Regions from separate parts of the Thalassospira sp. MBR-102 genome, predicted to be linked through region 2. Evidence: riboswitches for the same ligand, from Rfam matches in the RefSeq annotation. Region 2 holds a riboswitch; the other holds the start of a gene.
What was found. A riboswitch is a leader RNA that binds a small molecule or an ion and turns the genes downstream of it on or off. The one in region 2 is predicted to bind glycine.

Region 1 (7,507 bases), on a different contig from region 2:
CAAGCGATGTCAGCATGCCGTTGATGGCCGCTTCGATCAGCTGCTTGTCATCGACTTCTTCGACATATTTCGATTTCACCTGTTCAAACACATCGCCAAACAGGTTCAGCAGCCGATAGGTTTCGGCTGATGTTGTTGGTGAAGATTGCGCCAGCGCGGGCGAAGCAAGGCCCAAAGTCATGCCGGTAGCGAGTGCGAATACTGCCAATCGAGAGGTTTTCATCCACTTACCTTGCCGTTTTTCGAGGCCAGCCAGGGAAGCGGATTGATCGCTTCACCGTCATGGCGCATCTCCAGATAGAGTTTAGGCGATAATTCACCCATTATTCCAACAGGTTCACCCGCCAACAAATATTGTCCTACCACACTGTCGAGCCGATCAAAACCAGCGATAAGGCTATGGTATCCTTCGCCGTGTTCGATAATCAAGAGGCGGCCATAGCCACGGAAGGGCCCGGCGAATACAACTTTGCCGTCAAAGGGCGATACGACCTGCGCGTTTGGGCGTGTGTCGATCTCGATCCCTTTGGAATGTGTAACCGCCAGTCCGTCCGGTCCGCGGGACCGTTCACCAAACAATGTAACGACCTTTCCGCTTGCGGGCATACGCAATTGTCCGTGTGCCAGCGTGATCGAACTGCCGACAGAAAGCTCTTCATCATTTGCCGATGGTGCCTTGCTGGCAGGGGCTGTTTTTTCCGCAGGGGTGGCGGGCGGCTCGTTTCTGGCAATTGTCGATGGGGCCGGGGGCGGTTTGGGTTCCGTGCGCTTGGCGATCTGGCGTTCCGGTTTCATGCGGGGTTCGGGAACGCCTTCCGCCCGCTTTTTCAGGCTTTCCAGAAGATCGCCCAATGATTTTGCCTCGGTCGCCAGTTCATTGACGGCGCGCGATGCCATTTTGGCCTCGGCCTCGGTTTCCGAACGCAGTTTGCGCTTTTCGTTAAGCAGGGCGGCCAGTGACTGGCGCTCTGCCTGTAATTCTTTGGTGGCGGTTGCCATTTCGCTGCGGCGCGTGCGGATGTCTTCGCGAAGGGTGCCAATTTCTTCAAGCTCGGCGCGCAAATCGCGCGCATGCTGTTCAACACCGGGCAGGGCGGCCTTTAACAGGATGGCTGACCGCAATGTATCCTGCGGGCTGGTCGGAAGGGCGATCACAGCTTCGGGCGGGGTGGTCGACAAACGCTGCAAGGCCATCAGGATGCGGGCATATTGCCCGGCTTTGTCTTCAAGGCTGGTGGCGGCCCGCTTTTCGCGCACTTCAAGTTCGGCAAGCTGATCTTCAAGATCGGTCAGGGTTGTTTCAAGGCGCTGGGCGCGTCTGGCGACCGAAATGGCTTCGGATTGAAGCGCCTGTTCCTCGGTCCAGAGTTCGCGCGATTTACGCGCCAGGAATTCTTCCTGCTTTTGCTGCTCTGACAGCTGGCTTTCAAGTTTATCAAGCTGACTGTCGACCTTGCGTAGCGACTGGGCAAAAGACGGCGCTGCCCCGCCCGCGATCATGGCTGCAATCACAGCCAGCGCAGGCAGGGCGGTCTTGGAACGCAGATCAGTTCGCAAGAAGCGCATCATTCCCTTTCAAACCCTTGATCAACGGTTTGCCGGACATTTCCGCCGGTTGCGGTAGCCCGAGAAGCTGCAACAAAGTCGGTGCCACGTCGGCCAGGCGACCATTTTCCAGTGTCGCGCCTTCGGGTCCATTCACCAGAATGGTCGGCACCAGATTAAGCGTATGCGCGGTGTGCGGCTCGCCGGTTTCCGGATCCACCATCATCTCACAGTTCCCGTGATCAGCGGTAACGAACATCACGCCGCCCACCGATTTAACCGCATCAACAACCTGCCCAAGGCAGGTATCGACCGCTTCGGCGGCCTTCATCGCGGCGGACAAAATGCCGCTATGGCCGACCATGTCGGGGTTGGCAAAGTTCAGAATGATCGCGTCATAGGTTTCAGCCCTGATCGCCGCCACCAGCTTTTCGGTCACTTCCGGGGCCGACATTTCCGGCTGCAAATCATAGGTCGCGACCTTGGGCGATGGCACCAGAATACGGTCTTCGCCCTCGAAAACCTGTTCTTCGCCGCCGTTAAAGAAGAAGGACACATGCGGATATTTTTCGGTTTCCGCGATGCGCAACTGCTTCATGCCAGCCCTGGAAACGACTTCACCAAAGATATTTGGCAACACCTGCGGCGGATAGATCGCATCCATATATTTTGCATGGTCGGATGAATATTCAACCATACCGGCCTGCACGGCAAATCTGATCGGGGTGCCACGGTCAAACCCGTCAAAGTCCGGTGCGCAGATCGCGGCCAGAATTTCACGCGCGCGGTCGGCCCGGAAATTGGTCATCAAAAGCCCGTCGCCGTCTTTCATGCCGGCATAATCGCCAATCACGGTCGGCAGAACGAATTCATCCGTGGTGTCGGCATCATAGGCTGCCCTGATTGCGGCTTCGGCACTTTCAGCGGTGCGGCCATCGGCGTAATTCTTGCCCTTTACCATCGTGAAATAGGCCTGACTGACGCGTTCCCAGCGATTGTCGCGGTCCATCGCGTAATAGCGCCCGGTGACGGTCACGATTTCAACATTGGCATCACCAATTAGTGCGCGAAATTTTTCAAGGAATTTGGCGGCACTTTTGGGGGCGGTATCGCGGCCATCCAGGTAGGCATGGATTTTTACCGGCACACCGGCCGATGCGATGATTTTGGCAAGGGCCGCCATATGGGCCTGATGGGAATGCACCCCGCCTTCGGACAGAAGCCCGGCGATATGACAGACGCCCCCGCTTTCTTTCAGCTTGGCGATAACCTTTTTGACGGTATCGGTATCGGCGATCGAACCGGTTTTGACAGCCTCGTCAATTTTTGGCAGTTCCTGCATCACAACCCGGCCGGCACCAAGATTCATATGGCCGACTTCGGAATTGCCCATCTGTCCTTCGGGCAGGCCGACATCAAGACCGCAGGCTTTCAGAAAGCCGGTCGGATTGTTGGCATAAAGCGCGTCCCAAACAGGGGTATTGGCCAATGCAACCGCATTGTCCTTGCTTTCCTCGCGATAACCCCAGCCATCCAGAATGCACAGCACCACCGGACGCGGGCGCTTTACGGTATTTGATACAGTCACAATCATAATCCCACGAACTAAAGTACACGAAATAAGGTAAAAGGCTGAATTACCGGTAAAGATGGTTATTATCCGGCAATTTTGCCATCCGTACAAAGACGCCGGGCGCGGTGGGTCCGCCATCAGACGCTGCCAATCATAGCATTTTCAACGCGCAATCTATCATGAATGCCGGTATTGAACAGCCTTCCGACCGGGTATTTTTTGTGCGCTTGCAAAGTCGCTTTTTGACAAGGATCATCACCTGCCTGTAATCTCGGGCGTTACGGTGATACCTCGAATAACCGCGATGGGAGAGCCCGCTTTGATCCCGCGATCAGATCGGCGCCGAAGGAGCAATAGCCCCGAAAACTCTCAGGCAGATGGACCGTTGCGGATTGAGGCTCTGGAGAGAGAAAGCGGTACGGGGCCAATGCCCGGCACCATATTTCCACCGAAGGATGAAGCCATGGCGTCAAAGACTTCTTTGTTTTTGGCAACAGGGCGCACAATCTCAGGTCAAGGGACAGAGGGGGCAAGACACCGGTTCTATAACGTCATGTGGCATTGATCCGCATGACAAAGAGCCGTGGGAGGCCCATTTGACCGAAGAAAATAAGCAGCGTCCGCAAGACGTTAATCTTTCCGTTGTCGATCTTTATACCATCGGCATCGGCCCATCGAGTTCGCATACGGTCGGCCCGATGCGCGCGGGCTATCGGTTCTGTCTGGAACTCGAAGCCCGGAATCTTTTGGAAAAAATCGGCTCGGTAATTGTCGATCTTTACGGATCGCTTGCCCTGACCGGCAAGGGCCATGCCACCGATACCGCGGTGATCATGGGGCTTTCGGGGGAACGACCGCGTTCGGTTGATCCCGACCGGATCGCACCGACAATGGATGCGATTGATAAAGATCACGCATTACAGCTTTACGGCGCGTATCCGGTTGCCTTCAACCGGGATACCAACCTTGTTTTCCATATGACCGAAAGCCTGCCCGAACACCCCAACGGCATGCGGATCACCGCCTTTGACCGTGACGGTGTTGTTTTGCACAAACAGGAATATTTTTCGGTTGGGGGTGGGTTTATCGTCTCGGGCGATGATCGCGGGGCGGAATATTCCGGCGATAATATCACACTGCCTTATCCTTTTTCCTCGGCCGATGAACTGATGGCGATCTGTAAAAAGGAAAAGCTGTCGATTGCCGAAGTCATGGCCGAAAACGAAAAAAGCTGGCGTGAACCTGCCGAGACCGAGGAATTTGTCGACCGCGTGCATCGCGCGATGATGGATTGTATTGAGCGTGGCTGCAAAACCGATGGCATCCTGCCCGGCGGGCTGAATGTCAAACGGCGTGCGCGCAAACTTTACCTTGAACTGACGGAACGGCCAGAAGCGGGGCTTAAGGACCCGTTGACCGTGATCGACTGGGTCAATCTTTATGCCCTTGCGGTTAACGAAGAAAATGCTGCCGGTTCGCGCGTCGTGACCGCCCCGACCAACGGGGCGGCGGGTGTTATTCCCGCCGTGCTGCGCTATTACGAACGGTTCGGGGCCAATGTGACACAGGGGAAAATACGCGAATTCCTGTTAACGGCGGCGGCCATTGGTTCGATCTATAAAAAGCGTGCGTCGATTTCTGCCGCCGAAGTCGGTTGCCAGGGGGAGGTCGGTGTGGCCTGCTCAATGGCGGCAGGCGCGCTTTGTGCCGTCATGGGCGGTACCCCCGAACAGGTTGAAAACGCCGCCGAAATTGGCATGGAACACAACCTTGGCCTGACCTGTGATCCGATTGGCGGTCTGGTACAGGTACCCTGCATCGAACGCAACACCATGGGGGCGGTCAAGGCGATCAATGCTGCCCGTCTGGCAATGCGCGGTGATGGTCAGCATACCGTGTCACTCGATAAGGTAATCGAAACCATGCGCCAGACCGGCATTGATATGCAAAGCAAATACAAGGAAACCAGCCAGGGCGGGCTGGCGGTCAATGTCAACGTGGTCGAATGTTGAGCTGACAGTTTGAAATACCGACCAAACACCCTCGAAGCCGCCGTTTCGGGGGTGTTTTTCATCCGGCCCGATTCTTGCCACCTTGCGCCTGCAATCTGATATCATTGAGAAATCAAAAACGGGGCAAAGACCTCGAACAGGTTGGGCAAAGCATGAAAAAGAAACTGTTCCGCATCTATATCGCGGTCAGTCTGGATGGCTATATCGCGCGCGCCAATGGTGCTGTTGACTGGCTTGATCAATTCGATCCGGCCGAGTTCGATTTCGAGGGCTTTCTGGGCACCGTGGGAACACTGATCATCGGGCGAAAAACCTTTGATCAGGTGATGGAATTTGGTGACTGGCCCTATGAAGATCGCCGCACGATTGTCCTGACATCGCGCGATTTGCCCGATAACCGCCCGGCCAATACAGAGGCCTATGGCGGTAGTCTTGTGGAACTGGCAAGCCAGCTTCGCGATGACAGGTCCGATACCGGCGATATCTGGATCGTCGGTGGGGCCAGTGTTGTGACCCAATTCCTGTTTGGCGGCCTTGTCGATCAGCTTGAAATGTTCATCATCCCCGAAATTCTGGGAGATGGCATCCGGCTGTTTGGCCGGGATGCTGTGGGCACGACACCGAAACTGGTGGCATCGGAGCACTACAAGTCCGGTGTCGTGCGCATGCAGTATGATTTGCGTTAAAGCCGGTTACTTAAGCGTTTCCAGTTTTTCGGCAATCTTTGATGAAAGTTCGCGTAGGGCATTAACAGCACTGCTTTGCCAGTCGCTGTCGAGGACCATCTGCATCTTTTCCTGATAGCTGTCGGTGACTGTAACCGGTTCGCCCTTGTTCAGTTCGTTGCCCTTCAACGTCACTTCGGACTTATTATGCACCGTGACCTGCCAGAAACCGGGTTCGAACCATGACCAGAACTTAATCAGGTCGGCATCGACGGCGTCGGCGCTGTCATATTCGGCGTCCCCCGGTTCAAGAACACGGTATCCGGCCTGTTTGAAGCCGTTGGAGATTGCCTTGTTGACGGCATCGGCAACAGTTTTGCCTTCGGGCAGCAAAACATCCCCCAGTGCCATTCCATAGGTGTTGCGTTTGCGGGCATAGGCACGCGATGTAAAGGTGACATCATCAATCTCGTCATTCGACAGCGACGGGATATCCGGTGTTGATGGATCAATCTCGAATTGGCGTTTGTCTTCGACCGAAACGATTTTAACGGCCGGCCCAGTCGCCGGGTTCTCAATTTTGGCCGGTTCCTGAATTTCGACAACGCTACGCGAAGCTGCGCACGCGCCGGTCAGCATTGCCAAACCGATAACGGCGGCAATCTTTAAGTATCTGTTTTGCATCGTTAATTCCCCTACTCAAACAGATAGAGAAATACCCATGGACAAAATTTGAAACAACTTATCCAAGAGTGGGGGAACCAATGCTTTTGGTGACTTTGGGGATTATTCCCGGTGATATGGATGGTTGGTCTGGATGGCATGGGCGCGGAAAAGCTGCTCGGCAATCAGGGCGCGCACCAGCATATGGGGCCAAGTCGCCTTGCCAAGTGACCAAAGCGTATTGGCGCGTGTTTTGATAGCGTCCCCATGGCCGTCGGCCCCGCCAATGGCAAAGGCGATATTTCCGGCATATTGATCGATCCAGCCTTCAAGCTTTGCAGCAAAATCGATGGAGCCATATTCGCGGCCATGCTCGTCAAGTGCGATCAAAAAGGCATTTTCGGGGATGACGCCCAGTAAAAGCTCCGCCTCGCGGTCTTTAAGCTGATTGGGGGGCAGCTTTTTCTTCTCTTCGACTTCTCGCACGGCAAAGGGCCAGCGCAGGCGGGTTGCGTAATGGTCAAAAAGATCTTTCTCGGGGCCGTTTTTCATTCGGCCCACCGCAGCAAGGGTAATTTGCATCTTTCCGATCTGGCTCCGCCCGCATGGGGACCACCGATGGCCAATCCCCGCGGTGGTCAGGGCAAACCGGGGCGGACTGTATTAATACAGTCGCGCCGCCTGCTGTTTAAGCGCCGGATTTTCAACGCCCCACATCTGTTCTATGTTGTAGAAAGCGCGAACTTCCGGGCGGAACAGATGGACGATGACATCGCCGGCATCAACCAGAACCCAGTCGCCCTGTTCCTTGCCTTCGGCCTGGGCACGGCCCTGACCTGCTTCTTTCAGCTTTTCGACAATATGCTCTGCCATCGACGCCACCCGTCTGGAGGATGACCCGGTTGCAATGATCATATGATCGGCAAGGGAGGTTTTATCGATCAGATTAATGGTGACAAGGTCTTCGGCCTTGTCATCTTCTAGCGTGCTCTGGATAAGGGCAAGAAGCTCGCCCGGGGTCAGAGTCTTTTTTGCGGTACCTATGGTCG
Region 2 (7,507 bases):
GCTGTCATTGACCACTTCCGCACCCGGTACCGCATCAATCGCATCGGCGGTCTTGCACGCCGTTTCATGGTTAAGTGTTGCCACACCACGATACCCGTCTTCACCCAGAAGGCTCATATGCACCGTAAAGGCCAACGAACACAGCCCGGAATTGGTGCAGATGTTCGATGTCGCCTTTTCGCGGCGGATATGCTGCTCGCGGGTCGAAAGTGTCAGAACAAAACCACGCTTGCCATCCTGATCGACCGTTTCACCACACAGGCGGCCGGGCATCTGGCGTACCAGTTTGCTGGTCGTGGCAAAAAGCCCGACATACGGGCCGCCATAATTCAGGTTGTTACCAATCGACTGGCCTTCGCCGCAGACGATGTCCGCGCCAAAGCTGCCCGGTGACTTGACCGCGCCAAAGGCCATGGCCTCGGTAAACACCACAATCAAAAGCGCACCCTTGGCATGACACGCATCCGCAAGCTTGGTGTGATCCTGAATACGGCCAAACACGTCCGGATACTGGACAACCACACACGCGGTCTGATCATCGATCAGATCGTCAAGCTCATCCGCGGTTGCCTGCTTTTCCGGGTGCCCGTCACGACCGGCAACTTCGGTATCGCTATACTGGCAATAGGTTTCCGTGACTTCACGGTAATGCGGATGCAAGCCACCCGACAGAACCGCCTTCTTGCGGCGCGTGGCCCGGCACGCCATCAGAACGGCCTCCGCGCACGACGTTGCCCCGTCCCACATCGATGCGTTGGCCACATCCATGCCGGTGATCGATGCCACCTGGGTCTGGAATTCGAACAGATACTGCAACGTGCCCTGTGCGATTTCCGGCTGATACGGGGTATAGGCCGTCAGAAACTCACCACGCTGGATGATGTAATCGACCGTGGCCGGAACATGGTGGCGATACGCCCCCGCGCCCAGGAAGCTCGGCACGCTGGCCGTGCCCATGTTTTTGGCGGCCAGTTTCGCCATGTCGCGTTCGACCTGCAATTCACCAAGATGATATGGCAGATCGACCGGCTCGGACAGCAACGCGCCTTCGGGCACGTCGCTATATAACTCGTCAACGGACCCGGCCCCGATGGTTTCAAGCATCGAGGCGCGATCCGCACTGGTTAGCGGAAGATAACGCATATCTTAAAGGCCTTCGACAAAGTCTTTATACGCAGCTTCGTCCATCAGCTCATCAAGCTGGGACTCATCGGAAAGTTCCATGCGGAAGAACCAGCCATCGCTTTCCGGGGCTTCGTTCACCAGTGCCGGATTGTCATCAAGCTCTTCGTTGGCTTCGACAACGACACCATCAAGCGGCGCATAAACGTCGCTGGCGGCCTTGACCGATTCGACAACCGCCGCATCGCCATCCTTGGTCAGCTTTTTGCCAACTTCCGGCAGCTCGACATAAACGATATCGCCAAGCGATTGCTGGGCGTAATCGGTAATGCCAACGGTCGCGACACCGTCTTCATATTCAACCCATTCATGTTCCTGCGAGAATTTTTTAGCCATGGTAATTCGTCCCTGTAAGATCAGTTGTCTCTAAAATCTCGGTATCTTTTGCGGGCCGCAAACGCTGCCCGAACTCTTTTTTTCTGATGATCAGCCGCGATAGTAACGATGTGCCGCAAACGGCAGTTCGACGATTTCCGCCGGGCGTGCCTTGCCGCGCACCATCAGATCGACTTTGGTACCCGGGGCGGCAAATTCAATTGCGACATATCCCATCGCAATCGGGCCATCCACGGTCGGGCCAAAACCACCGCTGGTGATTTCGCCGATTTCTTCACCGTCACTGTTCAGGATCGGGGTGTGTTCACGCGCCGGGGCCTTGCCTTCGGGTTTGATCCCGACACGTTTGCGATCCGCCCCATTGGCAAGCTGATCAAGGATCACATCCGCACCCTTGAACCCGCCTTCTTCGCGGCGGCGCTTGTTGATGATCCAGTTCAGGTCACCCTCGACCGGGGTGGTCGTGGTATCGATATCGTTGCCATACAGGCAAAGACCGGCTTCAAGACGCAGCGAATCGCGCGCGCCAAGGCCAATCGCCTCGACCTCTTCCTCGGCCAGAAGCTTGCGCGCCAGTTCTTCGGCGCGCTCATTCGGCACGGAAATCTCATACCCGTCCTCACCGGTATAGCCCGACCGGGTGACAAAGCACGCGATACCGGCAATATCGATCTCGGCAAAGCTCATGAATTTCATATCGGCAACCGCAGGCGCAAACCGTGCCAGCACGCGGGCCGCATCCGGGCCCTGCAACGCCATCAATGCGCGATCATCAATCTCGATCAGCTCCACACCGTTATCAAGATTGGCCCGCATATGGACAATGTCATCATCCTTACACGCCGCATTGATCACCAGAAACAGGCTGTCGCCCGCATTGGTGATCATCAGGTCATCAAGGATCGTGCCATCGTCATTGGTAAAGGCGGAATAACGGGTGCGGCCGGGTTTCAGAATCGCGATATCACCGGGTACCAGCTTTTCAAGCTCGGCGACGCGATGTTCGCCGGTCAGGCGAACCTGCCCCATATGCGAAACGTCAAAAAGACCGGCCTTCGCACGGGTATGCAGATGTTCGCCCATAACGCCCAGCGGATATTGCACCGGCATGCCGTAACCGGCAAACGGCACCATCTTGGCACCCAGTTCGACATGCAAATCATAAAGGGCGGTTTTCAGCAGTTCGGTTTGATGATCGGCCATCAAGGTCTCCAGACAGGCGTTGAGAAACATAGCCGACCAGTGGCCAACCACGTCCCCCTCTGTCTTGGAGCCTGAAAGAATCACAGCCGGTTTGGATACCGGTCTGCTTACATCTTCGGCGAGGCGCACATCGATTTCTGATGCCGCCTGCTTTCCAGAGTCCCATCTCCCCGCGGTCCGTTTGCCTGAGAGTTTCCGGGGTGGTTGCTCCTTCGGCGTCCGCGCAATCCCTATCGATGCAATCCGACGCATCGATCAAGACCGTGGCACTCTCCCACGGGGATCATTTGGGTATGCCCCCTTATACGGATTTGAATCCGACCAGACCAGCCCCAAAAATCATATCCTTTCGACCCCACCCATTAGTATGAGGATTAAAAGCTCTTTTTTAGTCCCTCCGGCAAATGTCCATTCTTTTGTATGAGGATTACCGAAAACGAACTTTTGTCCAAAAACGAAAATCCCGCCACGCGATGCGGGCGGGATTTGATTATTCACTAAAAATGAATAATAGGCCGGATTATTAATTTTTTCCGAAGCGTCGATTGTAGTCGAGCTGGTCGGCACTCAGCTGGAAACCAAGATAGATTTCATAATCCGGACCGGCCCAGACATCATCCAGCGGCACGTTCAAAGTCACCTGCTCGTCGCGATAGCGCGCCAGGTTCAAATTGCTCGGAAACACCATGTCGACATCAAACAGATTTTTCTGGATAAACTCGCCGGACGGGTCCTTAAGTGCCACGAAATACTGGAGTTTTGCGTTGCGTCCCTGCGCTGCCGGGCCCAGTTCGGCATTGATCACCGGGCTGATGACAACGTTCAGGACCTTTTCTTCAAGGTCATAGCCGCAATCGCCCAGATATCCGGCAAATTCGGCTTCAAGGATAACATCGGTCAGGTCTTTGCCCTGACCATTGAACTGCACCAGACGGGCGGTATCATTGGGCAGGAAGGCACGCGGGCATGCCGGGACCGGCTGTTCTTCGAACGTGCCACACGCTGCCAGAAAACCGGCAAACGACACCAAACCCAATGCACAAACACGCCGCAGTCCGTTCGCAATCGTCATCCAAGCCTCTATAGAACTGGTCAAATTCGCTGTCATGCCCGATCCGGGCACAGCCGCGCGCAGTCTATTCGCTCCGATATGGCGACACAACCCGCTTCCGTTTGAAATCAGTGCATTCACAACAATTGCCACCAATACATGCATCCACATCCATCTTTGCATGGTGTCTGTCATTGCACGTCCGGTGCTGGCGGGTTATGTAACGAAGACACTTGAATAATCGCGGCTGGTGTCGCGCATCATGAACATTCGGACCCGTATCATGTCTGACAAAGCCGACCTTCGGATCATCCTTGCCAACCCGCGCGGTTTCTGTGCGGGGGTGGATCGTGCGATCGAGATCGTCGAAAAGGCGCTGGTGAAGTATGGCGCGCCGGTCTATGTCCGCCACGAAATCGTCCACAACAAATTCGTGGTCGACCGCCTGCGCGATATGGGTGCGGTTTTTGTCGATGAACTCGATAGCGTCCCGGACGGGGTTCCGGTGATCTTTTCCGCGCACGGCGTGCCGAAATCGGTGCCCGAAGCCGCCGAAAACCGCCAGCTTGAATATCTTGATGCAACCTGCCCGCTGGTGTCCAAGGTCCATCGTGGTGCGGAACGCCACCATGCGGACGGCAAACATATTCTTCTGATCGGCCATGCCGGTCACCCCGAAGTCATCGGCACCATGGGCCAGTTGCCACCGGGCAGCATGACCCTGATCGAGACCGAAGAAGACGCCGAAAACCTTCAGGTCGAAAACCCCGAAAACCTTGCGTTTGTGACCCAGACCACCCTGTCGCTGGACGATACGGCCAGGATCATCTCGATCCTGCAAGGCCGTTTCCCGGCGATCGAGGTCCCAAAGAAAGAAGACATCTGCTATGCGACCACCAACCGCCAGCACGCGGTCAAGCTGATCGCGACCGACGCCGATGCCATTCTGGTGCTGGGTGCACCAAACTCGTCGAACTCGAACCGTCTGGTCGAAGTCGCGAAACGCGAAGGATGTGACCGTTCGGTTCTGGTCGAACGCGCCAAGGATATCGACTGGTCAAAACTCGAAGGCATTTCGACCCTTGGCATTACCGCAGGTGCATCCGCCCCGGAAATTCTGGTCGAGGAAGTCATTGATGCCTGCCGTGAACGTTATAACGTCACGGTCGAAACCCTGACTTTGACCAACGAAAACGTCACCTTCAAGCTGCCCCGCCAGCTTGCCAGCTAACCCAGCTCTGATGCAGGAAATCCGGATATCCCATGGCCGTCTATACCGACGTTTCTGACGAAGATATCGCCCGTTTTGTCGCCGAATACGATATCGGCACCGTGATTTCGTTCAAAGGCATCGCCGAGGGCGTCGAAAACACCAACTTCCTGCTTCAGACCGATCAGGCATCCTTCATCCTGACCCTGTATGAAAAGCGCGTGAACCCGGATGATCTACCCTTTTATCTGGGCCTAATGGATCATCTGTCGGCCAAGGGACTGAACTGCCCGACACCGATCCACGGCAGGGACGGGGTTGCGTTACGCCGTTTGTGCGGACGTCCGGCCGCCATCACATCCTTCCTGAACGGCATGTCGCCGCGCCGGATCATGCCCCATCACTGCATGGGGCTTGGCACCGCGCTGGCGCAATTGCACACCGCCGGTCAGGATTTCGACATGTATCTTGGCAATGCGCTAAGTGTGAAGGGCTGGCGTCCGCTGTTTGAAAGCTGCCGTGCCGATGCCGATGGCGTTCAGCCCGGTCTTGAAAAACTGATCGAGGATGAACTGGCCTTCCTCGAAGCCAACTGGCCCCATCAGTTGCCCGCAGGCGTAATCCATGCCGACCTTTTCCCGGATAATGTGTTTTTCTTCCCCGGCAAGGACGACGTTTCCGGCCTGATTGATTTCTATTTCGCGTGCAACGATCTGCTGGCCTATGACATTGCGATCTGCATGAATGCGTGGTGTTTCGAACCCGATAACAGCTTTAACGTCACCAAGGCCCGCAACCTTCTGTCAAGCTATGGCAAGGTGCGCGCATTGTCCGATGATGAACTGTCCGCCCTTCCGATCCTTGCGCGCGGGGCGTCGCTGCGGTTCCTGCTGACCCGTCTTTATGACTGGATCAATACGCCCAAGGATGCGCTGGTCACACCGAAAAACCCACGCGAATACATCAATAAACTGCGCTTTCATCAACGGATCGACAGTGCCAGTGCCTATGGCCTGGGCGAGGAATAGAATTATATGACCGGAACGGACGACAAACGCGTCGAAATTTACACAGACGGCGCGTGCAGCGGCAATCCCGGCCCCGGTGGCTGGGGCGCGATCCTGCGATTTAATGGCGTGGAAAAGGAAATGTCGGGCGGTGATCCCGAAACCACCAACAACCGTATGGAAATGATGGCTGCGATCAGTGCGCTTGAAGCATTGAAACGCCCCTGCATCGTCGACATTTATACCGACAGCAGCTATGTCCGGGACGGAATTACCAAGTGGATTTGGGGATGGCAAAAACGCGGATGGAAAACGGCCGACAAAAAGCCGGTCAAAAATGTCGAGCTTTGGCAAAGGCTTCTGGAAGCTCTTAAAACGCATAAAGTTGAATGGCACTGGGTCAAAGGTCACGCCGGACACCCCGAAAACGAACGATGCGACGAACTCGCCCGTCAGGCCGTACCAAAATAAACGCATCCTAAATAAGAAAAACAAAATAAACTTGGTAGACAAGTCCTTGAAGCTGCTGGACTTCGATCCAAAATAGATGGGTCGAATTACTTTTTGTGAATGCTATATGAAAAAAATGAAATCAAACTTGCTTTTGGGCTGACTTCCAGATTGAGTAAGCACAGTCTTAGGGGTATTGGAGCCCACCCGAAGGTCGAGTATGGTTGCCATTAACTAGTCGATAGTGGGTGCCGAGGAGAAATACGCTTGTCGCGCGGATCGTACGGCTTTTTACAACGGAAGTCGCTTAGCAGCCGATTGCTTTTCATCGCGCTGCCGCTGGTTTCCCTGTTCTCCCTCGCCCTGTTCGTTGTCTTCGGATACGTCAGTTACACGGTTCTGCGCGATGATTTGAACGAGAAAATCGAACAAACCGCCGATATCAATGCCCGCGTTCTGGCAACACCGTTCTGGTATCTTGATGTCGACAATATCGAATCAGCCCTGAACGCCATGAGCCGGGATCGCGATATTGTCGCGGTGCAGGCATTGGGGGCCGATGGCACAGAATTCGCCCATACCGGCGTATCACAATCCGAGCTGAACGATACCCTGCGCCTGTCGCGTCGCGTGTTCTTTGAACGCAATAATGTGCGTCATGACGTCGGCGAGCTTGTGATTTACTTCACAGAAGCCCGCGTTCAGGATTTGCTGTTCCGCCGGATGGTGATCGACATGATCCTGTTCGGTTTGCTGATTGCGGTTGTTGCCGCAAGCCTTCTGATCGCGAACAAGCGTTCGATCAAGGAACCGCTGAACCGGCTTTTGCATTCCATCCGCATGACCAAACATGGTCGTCTGCGCCGCCCGGTGGAATGGAACAGTTCGGACGAACTGGGCCTTCTGATCCGCGAATATAACGAAATGGTCGCCCTGCAGGGACAGGCACAGGAAGAAGCCCAGCGTAAACAGGCCCTTCTGGAAGCGACCCTTCACAATATCGGTCAGGGGATATGCCTGTTTGATCAGGACCTGAACCTGATGGTCTGGAACGAACGTTATATCGAA

Region 1: linked by a shared signal. The riboswitch ahead of ABIE64_RS14205 (L-serine ammonia-lyase) and the one ahead of gcvT (glycine cleavage system aminomethyltransferase GcvT) in region 2 are both predicted to bind glycine.

Annotation. Positions count from the first base shown of each region.
Region 1 is NZ_JBEPTC010000008.1:34,021-41,527, reverse strand. It holds gene ABIE64_RS14220 (S41 family peptidase) at 1-223, opposite strand, end outside; gene ABIE64_RS14215 (murein hydrolase activator EnvC family protein) at 220-1,569, opposite strand; gene gpmI (2,3-bisphosphoglycerate-independent phosphoglycerate mutase) at 1,547-3,139, opposite strand; glycine riboswitch at 3,414-3,513, shown strand; glycine riboswitch at 3,517-3,644, shown strand; gene ABIE64_RS14205 (L-serine ammonia-lyase) at 3,715-5,130, shown strand; gene ABIE64_RS14200 (dihydrofolate reductase family protein) at 5,283-5,816, shown strand; gene ABIE64_RS14195 (hypothetical protein) at 5,823-6,479, opposite strand; gene rlmH (23S rRNA (pseudouridine(1915)-N(3))-methyltransferase RlmH) at 6,582-7,040, opposite strand; gene rsfS (ribosome silencing factor) at 7,122-7,507, opposite strand, start outside.
Region 2 is NZ_JBEPTC010000002.1:117,052-124,558, forward strand. It holds gene gcvPA (aminomethyl-transferring glycine dehydrogenase subunit GcvPA) at 1-1,143, opposite strand, end outside; gene gcvH (glycine cleavage system protein GcvH) at 1,147-1,518, opposite strand; gene gcvT (glycine cleavage system aminomethyltransferase GcvT) at 1,609-2,721, opposite strand; glycine riboswitch at 2,779-2,881, opposite strand; glycine riboswitch at 2,885-3,008, opposite strand; gene ABIE64_RS04045 (hypothetical protein) at 3,245-3,829, opposite strand; gene ispH (4-hydroxy-3-methylbut-2-enyl diphosphate reductase) at 4,056-5,003, shown strand; gene ABIE64_RS04055 (homoserine kinase) at 5,036-6,010, shown strand; gene rnhA (ribonuclease HI) at 6,017-6,460, shown strand; gene ABIE64_RS04065 (putative bifunctional diguanylate cyclase/phosphodiesterase) at 6,707-7,507, shown strand, end outside.